One region of the Paenibacillus woosongensis genome, then DNA from elsewhere that is predicted to be linked to it. Evidence: riboswitches for the same ligand, from Rfam matches in the RefSeq annotation. Region 1 holds a riboswitch; each other region holds the start of a gene.

Region 1 (5,405 bases):
GGCTTGTCTCAGAAATCCGTGATTTTGAATATATCGTAACGGCCAGCAACATGGAAGCGCTCATTTTGGAATGTAATTTGATCAAGCAGCATCATCCGCGTTATAACGTTCTGCTTAAGGATGACAAGACGTTTCCCTATTTGAAGATCACCAATGAACCTCACCCAAGGCTGGAGGTTACCCGGCGGGTGCTTAAGGATAAAGCGAAGTATTTCGGTCCTTATCCAAACGCATATGCGGCCCAACAGACCAAGAAGCTGCTGGACCGCATGTACCCGCTGCGCAAGTGTAACGTGATGCCTAAAGAGGTCTGCCTGTATTACCACATCGGCCAATGCATGGCGCCGTGCGTGGAGGAGGTGCCGCAGGAGAAATACGATGAAATTACGCAGGAAATCCAATCTTTCCTGAGCGGCGGCCATGAAGAGATCAAAAAAGAGCTGCAGCGCAAAATGCAGGAAGCGGCCGAGGAGTTGTATTTCGAACGGGCCAAAGAGCTGCGCGATCAAATTATGAGCATCGATGCGCTGATGGAGAAGCAGAAAATTACGATGGCCGACGCCAAAGACCGCGACGTGTTCGGTTATGCTGTCGATAAAGGCTGGATGTGCGTGCAAATCTTGTATATGCGCCAGGGAAAAATGATCGAACGGCATGCCTCGGCATTTCCTTTCTACGGCGAGGCCTACCAGGACTTTCTATCGTTTATAACGCAATATTATAGCGATAACCCGGCATTGCCCCAGGAGATCCTGCTTCCGGCGGAACCAACCGGCACGGAAACGGGAGAGGACGGTTCAGAGGCGGATGCCAAGGAAGGCGCGGACGCGATCAGCGGGGCCGCGGAACTGCAGCAGTGGCTTGGCGTCAAGACGCTGGTGCCGCAGCGGGGGCTGAAACGGCAAATGATCTCCATGGCCGAGGAGAATGCCCGGGTGTCCCTGGAGGAGAAGTTCCGGCTCATAGAGCGGGACGAGGAGCGCACCTCGAAGGCAGCTGAAAATTTAGGCGCTGCGATCGGGTTAGAGTCGCTGTCGCGGATCGAGGCGTTCGACAACTCGAACATTCAGGGAACGAACCCGGTATCCGCCATGGTCGTATTCATTGACGGGAAGCCGGCGAAAAAAGAGTACCGGAAATACAAAGTCCGCACCGTAGAGGGTCCAGACGATTACGAGACGATGCGGGAAGTGATTCGCCGCCGCTATGAGCGGGTGCTCAAAGAGAATTTGCCGCAGCCGGATCTGATCGTCGTGGACGGCGGGAAAGGCCAAATTTCAGCAGCGGTTGACGTGCTGGAGAACGAGCTGGGCTTGTTCATTCCCGTGTGCGGACTCGTCAAGGATGATAAGCACAGAACCGCCCAGCTCATGGTTGGAGATCCGCCGGAGCCGGTGCATCTGCCTCGTGACAGTCAGGAGTTCTATCTCCTGCAGCGCATTCAGGAGGAGGTTCACCGCTTCGCGATTACGTTTCACCGGGAGCAGCGGGCCAAATCGATGGTGGCCTCGCGGCTGGACGCGATCCCGGGGATCGGAGAGAAGCGGCGCAAGCTGCTGCTGAAGCATTTCGGTTCGCTCAAAAAAATAAAAGAGGCCTCCGTCGAAGACTTTCGGCCTCTTTCGATCGGCGACAAGCTCGCCAATCAGATTATAAATGCCCTTCGGGATGAGGAGTCGTAAACTGCGGCTCCTCTTCTTTGCGTTGTACCGGCGGAATGCTCTCCGTCCGGCCCGGCGGGTTGAACAAATATATAACATAGGCTACGATCGCCGGCAGAGCGATGTAAACAATCCCTGCGGTCCAGTTCAGCACCCCGCCCATCAGCATAAGGCTGAGCGACATGAGGATGCTGTTGAAGATGACATGCGTGAACATGGCGGTAATATAGCCGTAGCGCAGAAAAACAAAGCTGAACAACAGCCCGACAATCGTCAATTCAATCGGGCGTGAATAGACGGGATAAATCGGATACAAGGAATGTCCGAACGCCCAAATCATCGATGAGATCAAGCTGGCTACGAACGTGCTGCGGAATATTTTCTTCAGCATCGGGATGCCGAACAAGCGATAGACAGCTTCCTCGCCGATCCCTGCTACCCAGGCGAGCAAGGGGAACAGGATGGGATAGAGCATGTTGTAGGCCGACTGGGTGGCATCAGTCGTTGACCAGGTGCCGATCGTGTGTCCAAGGACAAAGAAGATGACCGATTGCGCCCCGAGCAGGATCAAAGCCCACAAATAGGCGCTTTGCATCGAGAACAGGACATGCTGCCCGTATCCCGGCTCCTTGGCTCTGGCCCATAAATTAAGCCCCTGTTTGCGCCAGAGTCCGTCTCCTCCGATCAGGGAGAAGTAAATAGAGGCCGATATTACCAAAGTGAGTGCGCCTTGCACGATGAAGCCGAGGATCAGGACCTCTGTTCCGAGCCCGTCCTTCTCCAGCATCGGAAGCATATTAACCGCTCCGACCATCGTAAAAATAAAGTAAGCAGTGGACAGAACCAGGCCGCGCAGAAAAGAAGAAAACGGTCTGGTCTTCACACTATAGATGATCGCCAGAATGCCGAGCACGAAGGTGAATAGGGCGTAGCCAACCCAGGTGAACCAGCTGGCCAGCTTCTTTTGGCCTTTTACATAGTCCAGATGAGCGGCAGGGGGATCGAAATATGCTTCCATGGAGGACACGGTTCCGTCTTGGAAGCGAAATTCGATTAGCCCGCGGGATTGACCGGCTTCATAGCCCGGAATTTCGTAGATCAGACCCGATTCGTTTTCGGCGCTCTCGATCTTCAGTTGAGCGGGATCGAAGTCAAATGCCTTAAGATACGGAGCAGCCAGGCTTTCTTTGTCCTCGGGCGTCAAGTCTCCCTCCGTGACCTGCAACCCCCTGCCGCCCGTGATGCCTTGCTTCTGCAGCAGATCCCTGGTGGCGTTGCTGTAGGTTTCGACACGTTCGAATCCGGCCACTCTGCCGCCATACATGTTAACGTCTACGGTTAAGGCGCTAAGGATGCCGTCTGGCTGCTCGAAGCGAACGCGAAATATCTCGAGCGGAAACTGTTCATCGTAATTTTGCATATAAGTTTTCATCAGGCCCGCTCGGGTTAAGTAACCATATATGTCCGATCGAGATTCATATGTAACCAAAACATCGTCCAATGCTACAGGCAGCTCCAGTGTCGAAGCGGCGAACTCGGCAGCGATTTCCTTCGCCTGCTGCTTTGTGATCGTCTTCTGAATTTGCTGCAATGAATCCGGCGTGGCCATCGGCAGAACCTGCAGGGCCAGAAAAAGGAGGAAACCTACGGCGGCCAGCACCCGAAGCGTGGTGCGCTTCGGCGTTCGCCCTGCGGACGAAAAGTTGGATAACATTCAAAAACCCCTTTGCTCTAGTGTAAATGGATATCATTGTAAAGATATCATAAGCATGGAGCAATCGCCAGAATCGAACGAGCCAAGCGCAGAAAAGAGGCAATAATTCCGCAAAAATACAGTATGGCTCAGAGAATGAAGGATGGCAAGCTCCGTTTCAGGCGGCAAAGGTGATTTTCATGGTATTTCGGGTAAATCAAGCTTTGTGGTGGACGTTAATTAAGCTTATAATCCAATTCATAAAGATGGAATGAAAATGTGAAATGAAAGAATTGAAAAGAATATCGGCCGAATTTCCAATGGAAAACGGGGGAACCAATTTTTTTGGGTGAATTTCTCAGGCCCTGCACGGACGGGAAAGTCCGGCGCAGGAGGCGAATAGGGCTGCTCTGCAGGCCCGAGCCCGTCAGCTAACCTCGTAGGCGTATTGCAGCAGGAACCATTACCGAAAGGGCTCTGGATTTCCAGTGCTTTTTTCTTTTGCCAAAGTGTCCATAATAAAGGGGTATAAATGTGAGGAACGCAGATCAAGGAAAGAGGAGGTGAGCACGATGCCGTCCCAATGGTTTAAATTATCTCCACCGCGTATATTGGTGCTTGGCTTTGCGGCGATTATACTGGCCGGAACACTCCTGCTGATGACGCCGCTCGCCACCACAACCGGGGAATCTCTTCCTTTCGTTGATGCGTTGTTTACGGCGACCTCGGCCACTTGTGTTACGGGGCTTGTCGTTCGCGATACAGGGACTTATTTCTCGTCATTCGGCCAAATCGTGATTATGACTCTTATTCAGATTGGGGGTCTAGGCTTCATGACCATGGCGACCCTCTTCTCCCTTGTGTTCAAGCGGCGGATTTCGCTGCGCGACCGCCTTCTGCTGCAGGAGGCGATGAATCAGAATACGATGGAGGGCATCGTGCGCCTCATACGCAAGGTACTGATGTATTCCCTGGTCATTGAAGTCAGCGCCGCCCTGTTGTTTGCGATTCGCTGGGCGTTTGACATGCCGCTAGGGCAGGCCGCCTACTATGGAGTGTTTCATGCGGTGTCACTGTTCAATAACGCCGGCTTCGATTTATTCGGGAAATTTCACAGCCTCACGGGGTATGTAGACGATCCGCTCGTTAACTTCGTAGCGATGTTCCTGATCGTATCGGGCGGGCTCGGTTTTATTGTGTTGTCCGAGCTCGCGGATTTCCGCCGCAGCCGCAAGCTGTCGCTGCATTCCAAAGTGGTTCTGTCCATGACCGGATCGCTTATTTTCATCGGGGCGCTCGTCATCTTTATATTCGAATTTACGAATGCCAAAACGATGGGCTCTTTGGATTGGGGCGGGAAAATATGGGGTTCATTATTCCAGTCGGTCACGACACGGACGGCGGGCGCGAATTCAGTGGATATCGGGACTCTTCGCCAGGCCACCCAATTCTTCATAATCATCCTGATGTTTATCGGCGCTTCCCCGGGCTCGACGGGCGGCGGGATCAAGACGACGACGTTCATGATATTGGTTGGCGCGGTCATTTCTATGATTCGCGGACGCAATGATATGGTGCTCTTCCGCTATCGTTTGTCCCAGGAGCGGATTTTTAAGGCCGTCACGATTACGATGCTGGCGCTGTTTCTCGTCATAGCGGCGGCAATGATATTATCCACGACCGAGGAAGCGGGTTTTCTGAGCATTCTGTTCGAGACGACGTCTGCTTTTGCCACGGTCGGTTTAACGATGGGGCTGACCCTGGATTTGACCGATATCGGCAAAATTATTTTATGCTTCATGATGTTTACCGGCCGCCTGGGTCTCTTGACGCTGGCTTATGCGCTTGGTCCGAAAAAGGGTAAGGAATTATACCGTTATCCCGAAGGGAAAATGATTATAGGATAGGAGTTCGACCAATCAATGAAAATGCAGCAGTTTGTGGTGATCGGCTTGGGGCGCTTCGGCTCCAGCCTGGCGCTTGAGTTAATGGATCTGGGATACGAGGTGCTTGGCGTCGACCTGAACGAAGAGTTGGTCAACGATATGAGC
Region 2 (5,405 bases), 1.0 Mb from region 1:
ACACTTACGCCGGACACATCTTTGAACTGCTGTTCAAACAGCTCGCGCAAATTTAGCTTCAGCACATCTCCATGCACGACATCAACATGCGGATAAGGCTCCAGCACTTCCTCCAGAATGGGGAGCAGCCGCTGGTCGATCTCCACGGCGGTTACCTTGGCGGCCTGCTGAGCCAGCTTCTCCGTGAGGGCCCCGATGCCGGGTCCGATCTCCAAAGCCCCCTTGGTCTTGTCTAGGCCTGCCGCTTCGATGATGTTGGCTAATATATTCTGGTCGATCAGGAAATTCTGACCGAGGCTTTTCTTAAATGAGAATCCATGCCGCTGAATAATTTCCTTTGTGCGGCGCGGCGTTGATATATCTTCTCTACTCATGGCACTTTATACCCCTTTGTCCTCCAATTGAGCCAGCGCAGCCAGAAACTCCTCCCGACTAATCCGAAATACGTTAAGCCGTTTGTAAAGCTGCTTGCCGTTGCAATAACCGATGCCAAGCAATTCACCGATCAAGCGCCTTCTGGCGGCGGCTGAAGGGTGAACGATCAAGCCGGCGTCTATTAAGTCTTCCCAATCGATGAGCGTGTCATCAGCCTCAACTGCTTCCATCTCGGTATGCACACGTGCCAGCGCTTCCCGAATGGCTTCGGGAGAGGCATTCTCCACACCGATATCACCGCGCCGCGTAGCATCGGCCTCCCGCAGGAAAGCATGCTTGCAGCCCGGTACCCGGCCTGCGACAATTTTGCGGATTCGCTCGCCAGCATGGTCAGGATCAGTCAAAATGATGACCCCGCGCCGCTCCTGCGCCAGCTCAATCTTGCGCAGCACGGTCTCGTTGATGGCCGAGCCTCCGGTTTCAATCGTATCGGCCTGCACGGCCCTTTTGACGGCAACGGTATCGTCCCGCCCTTCCACGACAATAACCTCTTTAATCATGGGAACAAACGACCCTCTTCCTCATACGCAAAAAGAAGAGGACTTCTCCTCTTCTTTCCATACCTTTTTCATTTATCTATAGTATCTTATTCCTTTTACAAAGTAAAACAGGAATTAGTTCAATTCTGGTTTGTTTGGACCGATAACATACACCGTGCGTCCCTTCTTGCGCCCGAAGTTCTTCGCCGATTGCAGGCTATCGAAGTAAACGTCCATTTTGTTGCCCTTGATGGCGCCACCTGTATCCTCGGCTCTGCGGAACCCAATGCCTTCGATATATACCCACCAGCCCATAGGAACAACGTTCTTGTCTACGGCGATCGTTCTGCCTTCCGTTACGCGTGTCCCGGAGGCGGTCTTCGTACCGATGCCATCCTCTTCGGCGGAATAGGCGGTTAGTGTGACGTCTTTAAGCACTTTTTTATATTTAAATGAGACGCCGCCTTTGGTTGTCGTTCCACTGATATCCACTTTATCCGCAGTGCGGGTAATATTAGCGGCGAGCACAGCCTCGGGCTTAGGCTTCGTACCTACAGCGACTACCTTGTCCTGAGCCTTCGTCTCGATCTCTTTGCTCAGCCAACGCTTGGATACGAAATTTCCGTCTTCATACACTTTTTCGATGTGATGTACAACTACTCCTTCGCTGCCCTGCTGCAGCACCTTCGTCTGCCCCTTCTCCAAATTAGGATCCGAGGTTTTGACGACGGCAAATGGCACGGTCTCTTTCGTCTGTACTGTTTGCTTGGATACGCGCACCACTTTGATCTGAAGATCGGAAGTAACTTTGCTGCTTAAATCCGGAGTGATCTTGTCATCCGGGTTTACGGTAATGCCAAGCTCGTTGATAATGCCCTGTACACTGGATTGAGTCGTTAGATGCGACTTTGTCTTGCCATCCACGTTGACTTGCACCGGAACCGCCCTTACGATAACGATCCGGTCCCCCTTCTTCAGGGAGCTCTCAAGCGGCCGTGATATGCTATCACCCTGGCCCAGCACGATGGAATGTTCATCCAGTACTTGATTCACTACAGATTTACGGGTCTCGATCTCCTGGATCTTCCCGTCTATCACCAAGTAAATGTTCTTGCTGTTGCCGTTCAGCCAAATCAGAATAACGATGATCGCTGCAACAGTTAACAACGTGACGACCGATATCTGACGTAGGTTCTCATGCTTCCATCGCAATGCGTAAGACATACTGGATGAGCGTGATTCATGGGTCTCTTCTTTCTTGAAAATGCCCACTTTCCGTCCTCCTTCATAGTCCCGCCCTAGGTCAATGCATGATGAGATGTTGACGTGACTATTCCCGTTTTTTACGGAATGCTAGAACTGCAGCATTCCGCATCCTACCCCAGTCTGGTCGGCAATTGTCACCTCCTGTTTTACAACAGTATGATGACCCTATTACAATTATTCAAAACAAAAGAAGCCGGAAGAAAGAGTTAGAGCAACTCTTTCGTGGCTCCTGTAGGTCTTGGTGTAATAGGATGCACGAAGTTGCCTCTCTTAACACGCTTACGAGGTTAGCTGTCGGGTTCGGACGAAGAGAGCCGCCCTTTCTCGGTTCATTCGCTCATGGCGCAATGACCTTGAATTCACCCCAAAGATCCTGCAAAGAAATCAAATACGGCAACGTTGTAAATGAAAACATTTCATCAAGCCGTATCCGGTTCCCCCGTTCTCCTCTACGGAGACTCAGCGAGACTGGTTCTGGAACATGATTCGATGGCCATAGGCAATACGCCAAACTCGGCCAAATCGATCACTGAAAAGATTCTATCCTGTTTCAATGCATGTTGTAAAGGACGAATCAAGAACGTTTTCTTAAGAAAAAGGTTAAAAAAATGTAATAGACTCGGTGTTTTAAATTAAAATGCATTAATCTTTCCAGAAATCTCTTCTTTTCACCGCTTTTCCTCCCGATTTCACCGAATGGAAAATAGTTCCAGCGCATTGCGGGTTGTGATTTCTGCAATTTCTTGGAAGGACAACCCTTTTAATTCAGCGGCTGCCTCTGCCACTAAATGGACATAGGCGGACTCATTTCTCTTTCCACGATAAGGATGCGGAGTCAAATAAGGGGAGTCTGTTTCAATCAATAACCGGTCGAGCGGTGTTTGTTTCAACACCTCTTTAGGCTGTTTTGCGTTTTTGAAGGTAATCGGGCCCCCGAAGGACAAATGAAATCCCAAGTTCAGACATAATTTGGCCGTTTCCCAGCTCCCCGAAAACGAATGCATTACTCCTCCGACTTCATGGGCTTTCTCTTCCCGCAAAATACGCACTGTATCCTCATGAGCATCCCGGTTATGAATGACGATTGGCATTCCAAGCTCCCGAGCCAGCCCGATCTGCTTGCGGAATACGGCATGCTGGACATCCTTGGGTGAAGTATCCCAATAATAATCAAGACCAATCTCTCCAATGGCAACTACTTTCTCATGGCGGCATAATTCAGCAATCCAGTCCAAATCCTCTTCCTTCATCGTGATGGCGTCCTGGGGATGCCAGCCGACGGCGGCATATATGAAGTCGTAGCTCTCGGCCAGCTTCATTGTGGTAGGAATCGTTTCCCGATTAAAACCGATGTTGATCATGCGCGTAACTCCCTGTTCCACCGCGCGAGAAATCGTTTCCTCGCGATCCTCGTCAAACTGCTCCGCGTCCAAATGCGTATGTGTATCCACTAACATGGCGATAACCCTCCTGTAATTAAGTTTCCTGTCCAAAAATACGAGCTAAATCGGCAGGCAGCTGAGAACAGACCGCCTGTAGTTTATTGTCTGGAAAGTACAAATAAAATTTACCCCGCTGTATGCCGCTAATCGACCGGACAATATCGGAAACCTCCGATATTTCCACCAAGCGCTCCTGCTTGTCCAGCAGCAAAATTTGCTTGCCGCGAAGTTCTTCGTCAGGACGAGACACATCATAAGGCAAGTCCGTCGGAAAATCAATGATCAGATCATAATCCGGATTTAAGCCCAATTTTCGGAATTCTTCGCGAATTTCCCTTATTTTCTCCAAATCGAGCGAATCCAGTTCAACATATTTGTACAATTTACGATCCATAAAACGGGTGCAAAGATCAGCGAGCAGGGGATCAGCCTCATGTTTCCACTGCATAAAAGCCGTTTGAATTAAAGCTTCATCTAATAGCAAATATTGCTGCACTGTCAGTTCAGAGTTGAACAAGCCTGGTAAAGGGTTGGGAAGAAAGGAAAATGAATACCCCTCCGCATATAGCTCCTTGGCCCGTCGAAAAATTTGCCGCAAAATAATTTCCGAGCTCCGCGTCACCGGATGGAAATAAATCTGCCAATACATTTGATAACGGGACATCAAATAATCCTCTACCGCATGCATGCCGGTCTCTTTCACTACAATCCGTCCCCGGTATGGCCGCAGCATCCGCAAAATCCGATCCATATCGATCGTACCGTAATTGACGCCGGTGAAATAAGCATCCCTCAGCAAATAATCCATACGGTCAGCATCTAGCGGACTTGTCACCAGATTTACGACAATTTCATTGGGATAGTCCTTCCGTATAACAGAAGCTACTTTCTCCGGGAAGTCCTCGCCCATTCGCTTTAGAACATGCCCTACTTCCGTATCGCCAAGCAAAATGCGGCAGGTCCAGTCCTCATGATTCATGTCGAAGGCTTGTTCGATAGAATGGGAGAAGGGGCCATGCCCCAGATCATGAAGCAGCGCCGCGCAGAGCGCAACAAGCCGCTCCTCCTTCGGCCAGTCCGGATAATTATTTCGCTCGAACTGGGAAATGATTCGCCGTGTGATCTCATATACTCCTAAAGAATGAGAGAATCTGCTGTGCTCTGCACCATGAAAGGTCAAATAAGAAGTGCCAAGCTGCCGAATCCGGCGAAGCCGCTGAAATTCCTTCGTATTAATAAGTAACCAGATCAATTCATCCTGAACATGAATATAATTATGAACAGGATCTTTGAATACCTTTTCTTCGCGAAGGTTATGCATGGCCAATTCTCCTTGTTTTCAATTTATTTTGAAACTACAAGAATTTAACTTCACAGGTCATGTCGAGAGATTCGACAAAGCTTGTCGAATTTTGACTAATATAGTCATGTTAGATGTCAGAAGTTTGTCGAATGCTTAAAAAGCCCGGTATAAAAGCAGTTTTTCAAAACCACTCGTACATTTATATCTTTAATTTAGTAATTTAACTGAACTCTACCATAAATAGGTTGACTGTTTTGGGAAACGTTGGTATTATAAATATCATAAAAGATAGAAGTTTGTCGAATAATGACGCTTTTAAAAGTTTTGTTAAAATTTCCGCGAGAGGGGTATCATCAGTCATGATGAAATCAACAGGTATTGTTAGAAAAGTAGATGAGCTGGGTCGTGTAGTTATTCCTATCGAATTGCGTCGTACGCTCGGAATCGGAGAGAAAGATGCGCTTGAGATTTATGTAGACG
Region 3 (5,405 bases), 1.1 Mb from region 1:
ACGCCGAAGAGCCGTTCTCTTCGGAGGAGGTGCCAGGGGTGCGGATCAAGCTGTATCTCGATCCAATCCACAAGGACTTGAAGGATCGTTACTTCTATGCCGCTAAGGTTGCATTATCCAATTTCAGCAAATGGTATGGAAGCTACCCCTACTCCACTTTATCTATCGTTGTACCCCCGGCTGACGGGAATGGTGCAGGGGGAATGGAGTATCCGACCCTGATTACGGCGTTCGGGGCGACTGGCGACTCCCCGGGCTATGACGAGCTGGAGCGCACGGTCATCCATGAAATCGGGCATCAATTTTTTTATGGAATGGTGGCCAGTAATGAATTTGAAGAAGCCTGGCTGGACGAGGCCTTCACTTCCTATGCCGAGGACCGCCTGATGGAGCAGGAGTTTGGGATCACGACCAGCCTGCCGATTCAAGCTGCATTGATCCCCGACCCCAAGCCGTTGACTCTGCCTTCCTGGGAGTTCGGCACAGCGGATACTTACGCTAGGAATGTCTATCACCGCGGCAAACTCGTTCTTCTGGACATCGAGCGGCAGATCGGCAACAAAGCCATGAATCGGGCGCTGTCCCTCTATGCGCGTAAATATCGGTTCAAGCATCCGACCACGGCGGATTTTCAGCGGGTGCTTGAGCAAACGACGGGACGCTCCTGGAAAAATTATTTTAACCAGTATGTATATGATGGAAAAATGGCGGACTATGCCATAGAGAACATCGATATCTATCAGGTCCGGCAGGACAGCAATGCTCTGTACGAGGCCGTCGTAGACATCGCCCGCAAGGGCGGAACCTATGCGAAGGTGCCGATCCTCTTCACCTTCCAAGACGGGCATACCGTACGGAAGGTACTAGACGGGAAGGAAGAGCGTTCCCAATTGAAATTATCCTACAGGGAACCCCTCGCCTGGGCCATGCTCGACCCGGATTACACGCTGGTGCTGGAGAACAAACATATTAATAACTACTTTAAAGCCAGCCTGGACGAGAAGGTCAGCACACGCGCCAATGTCACCGTAACGAAGCTGCTCGAAATGCTGACCAGCTCATTCCTATGGTAAGCAGCTTACGATGCAAGTTTTGTTCGATGCCTATTCGGAGCAGTGTTGCTCACAAAACTTAGGTTTACGCTTCCGATGCAAGTTTTGTTCGATGCCTATTCGGAGCAGTGTTGCTCACAAAACTTAGGTCTATGCTTCCGATGCAAGTTTTGTTCGATGCCTATTCGGAGCAGTGTTGCTCACAAAACTTTGAGGAGGGAATACCATGCCCTATATTCGCAATGGGTGGAGCAGCGTCAAAAGACAGTTCCCCTCCGTCATCATTCTGTTCCTATATCAACTGCTGTGGGGAGTATTTCTATATCGGCTGGTCAATACGGCCGTGGTGCAGGTGCTGCACCGCTACCCTGACCCTCCCCCCCACGATCTAAGCCGGATTCTGTTTGTCATCGAGGGGCAGAATAGATTTTGGCAAATTCCCGAGGTTCATCATTACTTATGGATAGTCATCGGCATGGTTTTGCTTCGCCTGCTGCTCACTCCACTTGTTCAAGCGGGAATCTTGTATGGACTGCTTCCTGGGGAGGAACGGGCGCCTGGCCTCCCGCTTTTCCGGGGCATGCAGAAATTTTGGAAACCTGTGACGCTGTTCTACTTCATAGAGCTAATGTTGATTCTAATCCCGATGCTGTGGCTCTTGCCCAAAGCTTACGCATCCCTGTCTCCCATTCTCCAGGGAAACGGCAGCCACATCTCAGCTGCCCTCATCGCTATGCTTTATGCTGTCGGCTGGCTCTGCTATAGCTGGTTCATCCGCCAGACGGTGCTGTTCCTGCAATTCGGCTACTTATTTAGAGGCAATGCCTGGCCGTCCCTGCTCCTTTGCTGGAAGCATCTTCTTCCCGGACTTGGCATCTCCTTTATTCTCGCAGCCACTTGCTCTATCATATTTATCTTATTCGGTACAGTATCCTGGATCTGGACGGGTCTGCTGGCCCTTATTTTGCAGCAAGCATACCCATTCTTCCGCAGTTTTTTCAAAATATGGAAAATATCCTCGCTATATTGTCTATGGCAACAAAAAAGTTAAAATTTCTTCATCTTCTTTCCTCCTTAGAGCCACAAGGCCTCCGCGCAATCGCGGGGGCCTTATTCTATGCTTGCTATATAATTCTCGCAATTTAACCATTGCCAAATGATCCCTGCCTTGTTACAATAACAACAGTACTTTTTAAGTAACAGATTTGTAATCATTTCTGTCATAATTCACAAAGATGCAGACAGCATTGTCGAATAAGTTACAAAGGGTGTTAAAATCACAGCCGAATTCCCGTCACCGGGGAAACGGGGGAACCACTTTGGGTGAATTGATCTCGCTTCAGAGGGATCATAGGGGACCTTCAAACCGAATCCTTAAGCTAACCTCGTAGGCATTGGAAGGAGCATAACTTCTTTGAAGAAAAAGTTGGCTGTAGCTGCTGTAAGTTTGTCCATCCTGTTCACCTTAGGGGCTGGCAGCGCTTTCGCAGACTCTAAACTGGATTCAACCATCGAGTCCGCACTGGGCACGAAATATGTATCTGGCGGTACGAGCACCGACGGCTTTGATTGTTCCGGATTTACCTCTTACGTTTTCAAGAGCCTTGATATCAAGCTTCCTCGCACATCAGCATCCCAATACAACATGGGAACAGCTGTCAAGAAGGATGAGCTGAAGGCTGGAGATCTCGTATTCTTCAACACTTCCGGTAATGGAATATCCCACGTTGGTGTTATGGTTGATGGCGAGAGCTTCGCTCACGCTTCAACGAAGAAAGGCGTAATCATCAGCAAATTAAGCGAAGATTATTATGTCAAACGTTATGTCGGTGCCAAACGCATCCTGAGTACAGACAAGTACGAAGAGGTTGCAGTGGATAGCCACGATCATGACGATGTAGAATAATACGTCCAGAAAACCTGTAACGGTTCTTGCCGAACCCACCTACAGGTTTTTTTTATTCCTAAATGGCACAGGATAACTTTACCAACATACTGCAGCAGAGCCTTTCTTGCAAAAGATGGCCGTTTTTGTTAGAATAACCAAAGTGATAAGTTACAATCTTGTCATTATTGTTGCAAGTCGTTTCGTTTCGGGTGCATACAACTTGATAAGCCGAATTCCCGGCACCCGGGAAACGGGGGAACCATTTATGGGTGAATTGATCTCGCTACATAAGAGATGATAGGGAACCTTCAACCGAATCCTTAAGCTAACCTCGCAGGCCTTGGAAGGAGCACAACATCTTGAGAAAGACTTTGACAGCAGCGGCGACGAGCTTGGCTATTCTTCTTACGATGGGGACAGCAAGCGCATACGCCGACTCGGACACGACATTGAACAAGGCGGTTAATGCCGTCTACGGAACACCTTACAAGCTCGGAGGAACGACCGCAAAAGGTTTTGATTGCTCCGGATTTACAAGCTACGTCTTTAAGAAAATGGGTGTTAAACTAGCCCGCGTCTCGGCGGCGCAGTACAAACAGGGTACGCCTGTTGCAAAGGATCAGCTCCAGGAAGGAGATCTCGTATTCTTTAATACCACCGGCAAAGGAGTATCTCACGTCGGTATTTATATCGGCGATGGAAAGTTCGCTCATGCCTCTTCTTCTAAAGGAATCCGCACTGACAAATTAAGCAACAGCTACTACAAGAAACGTTACGTCGGAGCGAAACGGATCCTCAGCAAATACGGCTATGCTACCCACGCCGCTCAATCCTAATCACTCAACCTCATTTATGTCTACTGCTTTTACTTCACCGCCGCGACAATTCCTGCCAGAATTGTGGCGGCATTTTGTTTGGAATTCCATCGGTCTACCTTAATAACGAAGAGCTAGGGAAAAAGGTTGCAGTCATCCGCGCCATAGGTACTATTTTTTTGACGCCTTGCTAAACCGTTTACACTATAAATGGATGACCCTTCCTCATAATTCCCTTGACCATCAAAAATCTCTTGGCTAGAGCCTTTACAATAAAATAAAATCCCGTTACAGTGGTGGTAAAACGTTCGCGCCGGCGAAGTTCCATGGCACGGCATTTCCCATTTGTACAAGGAGGCGCAAGATGGATAAACGAGATATTCAGTTTCAGATCGTTCCTATGGAAGAGCATCATGGGGAAGCAATCAGTACTTGGCGCTACGATTCTCCCTATGATATCTATAGCTGGCTGCCTTGGGAACAAATGAAGGCTCTTGATGTTGAATTCGGCAATCCGGTCTTACGGGCCGAGCAGTATGTATCCGTTCTGGACGAGGAAGGAAATTTGGCTGGATTCGCCCAGTATTTTCCCATGGAGAATGTCACCAGACTCGGAATCGGAATGCGGCCCGATTTATGCGGCCAAGGTTTGGGTAAGTCGTTTGTATTAACGATCGTTAAAGAGGCGCAGCGGCGCGCACCGTCCAACGTCATCGATCTTGAAGTGCTCACCTGGAATACGCGGGCCATCCGCGCTTATCAGAAATCGGGGTTTGTTATTACCGATCTGTACGAGAAAATGACCCCAGGAGCAATATCCAAGCCGTATTATTGTATGGTATATCGGGGTGAGCGTTTATAGCATGGTCTGCCAAAGCGTCTGAGGACGCCTTTAAGGCGGTTCAGGCATAGATATGCCCATCTTACACTTCCCTTCCGAAAGACGCCGTATGGCTTGATTCTGGCGCGCTGTGAGGATGCTCATAATATATTGTGAATTTTGAACGATTATACGTGGAATTCGTTGCTTTTTTTGTCACAAATGCTATGATCAAAGGGCGTGTTCCGTTATAATAATAAGGTAGCTTACATAGGAGGGACGATTAAATGCAAAAGTGGGTTATGAGCGGGCTATTCTTTGTCGCGTGTGCACTAGCCCTGGTGCTTATTTTTACTTTGCCCGGCAAAGATCAGGTAGCACAAGAAAATAAGACGCAAATGCCTGAAGTCACGTTAAACGCAGAGCAAGCGGAAGCCGTCATCAAAGCAAACTGCATCAGCTGTCACGGGGATCAACTGGAAGGCTTGGCTGGGCCGAATTTGCAGCATATTGGGGCCACCTTGTCAACCGAGCAGCTTTATAAGATTATTTCGAAGGGTAAAGGCTCTATGATGCCTGGCTTCAAAGATAAGCTGCAGGATGAGGAAATTGCGAACGTCGCGCTCTGGCTTGCAGAGAAGAAATAATGAGCATGATACAAATACGCCCACTAGGAAACGAAGCGTTCCCGGTGGGCGTGTCTCGTATTTAATCCATGACCATCACAGCTATAAGCTTTTTTCGGGTGAATTCATTTTATCGTATGCTTCATTGTATTGCTCGGCTTCCTTAATATCTATGGCCGTGATTCCACCTGCTTCCCATGATGT

The links. A riboswitch is a leader RNA that binds a small molecule or an ion and turns the genes downstream of it on or off. The one in region 1 is predicted to bind cyclic di-AMP.
Region 2: linked by a shared signal. The riboswitch ahead of QNH46_RS00140 (resuscitation-promoting factor) and the one ahead of QNH46_RS19690 (TrkH family potassium uptake protein) in region 1 are both predicted to bind cyclic di-AMP.
Region 3: linked by a shared signal. The riboswitch ahead of QNH46_RS00505 (C40 family peptidase) and the one ahead of QNH46_RS19690 (TrkH family potassium uptake protein) in region 1 are both predicted to bind cyclic di-AMP.

The regions. Positions count from the first base shown of each region.
Region 1 is NZ_CP126084.1:4,300,510-4,305,914, reverse strand. Features, by position in the region: gene uvrC (excinuclease ABC subunit UvrC) at 1-1,682, shown strand, start outside; gene QNH46_RS19695 (CPBP family intramembrane glutamic endopeptidase) at 1,651-3,375, opposite strand; cyclic di-AMP (ydaO/yuaA leader) riboswitch at 3,652-3,815, shown strand; gene QNH46_RS19690 (TrkH family potassium uptake protein) at 3,927-5,261, shown strand; gene QNH46_RS19685 (potassium channel family protein) at 5,277-5,405, shown strand, end outside.
Region 2 is NZ_CP126084.1:27,185-32,589, reverse strand. Features, by position in the region: gene rsmA (16S rRNA (adenine(1518)-N(6)/adenine(1519)-N(6))-dimethyltransferase RsmA) at 1-374, opposite strand, end outside; gene rnmV (ribonuclease M5) at 381-935, opposite strand; gene QNH46_RS00140 (resuscitation-promoting factor) at 1,050-2,186, opposite strand; cyclic di-AMP (ydaO/yuaA leader) riboswitch at 2,441-2,655, opposite strand; gene QNH46_RS00135 (TatD family hydrolase) at 2,870-3,637, opposite strand; gene QNH46_RS00130 (HD domain-containing protein) at 3,657-4,943, opposite strand; gene QNH46_RS00125 (AbrB/MazE/SpoVT family DNA-binding domain-containing protein) at 5,285-5,405, shown strand, end outside.
Region 3 is NZ_CP126084.1:108,417-113,821, reverse strand. Features, by position in the region: gene QNH46_RS00520 (M1 family metallopeptidase) at 1-1,073, shown strand, start outside; gene QNH46_RS00515 (hypothetical protein) at 1,279-2,103, shown strand; cyclic di-AMP (ydaO/yuaA leader) riboswitch at 2,324-2,461, shown strand; gene QNH46_RS00510 (C40 family peptidase) at 2,467-2,958, shown strand; cyclic di-AMP (ydaO/yuaA leader) riboswitch at 3,157-3,295, shown strand; gene QNH46_RS00505 (C40 family peptidase) at 3,300-3,776, shown strand; gene QNH46_RS00500 (GNAT family N-acetyltransferase) at 4,120-4,617, shown strand; gene QNH46_RS00495 (c-type cytochrome) at 4,863-5,222, shown strand; gene QNH46_RS00490 (4a-hydroxytetrahydrobiopterin dehydratase) at 5,304-5,405, opposite strand, start outside.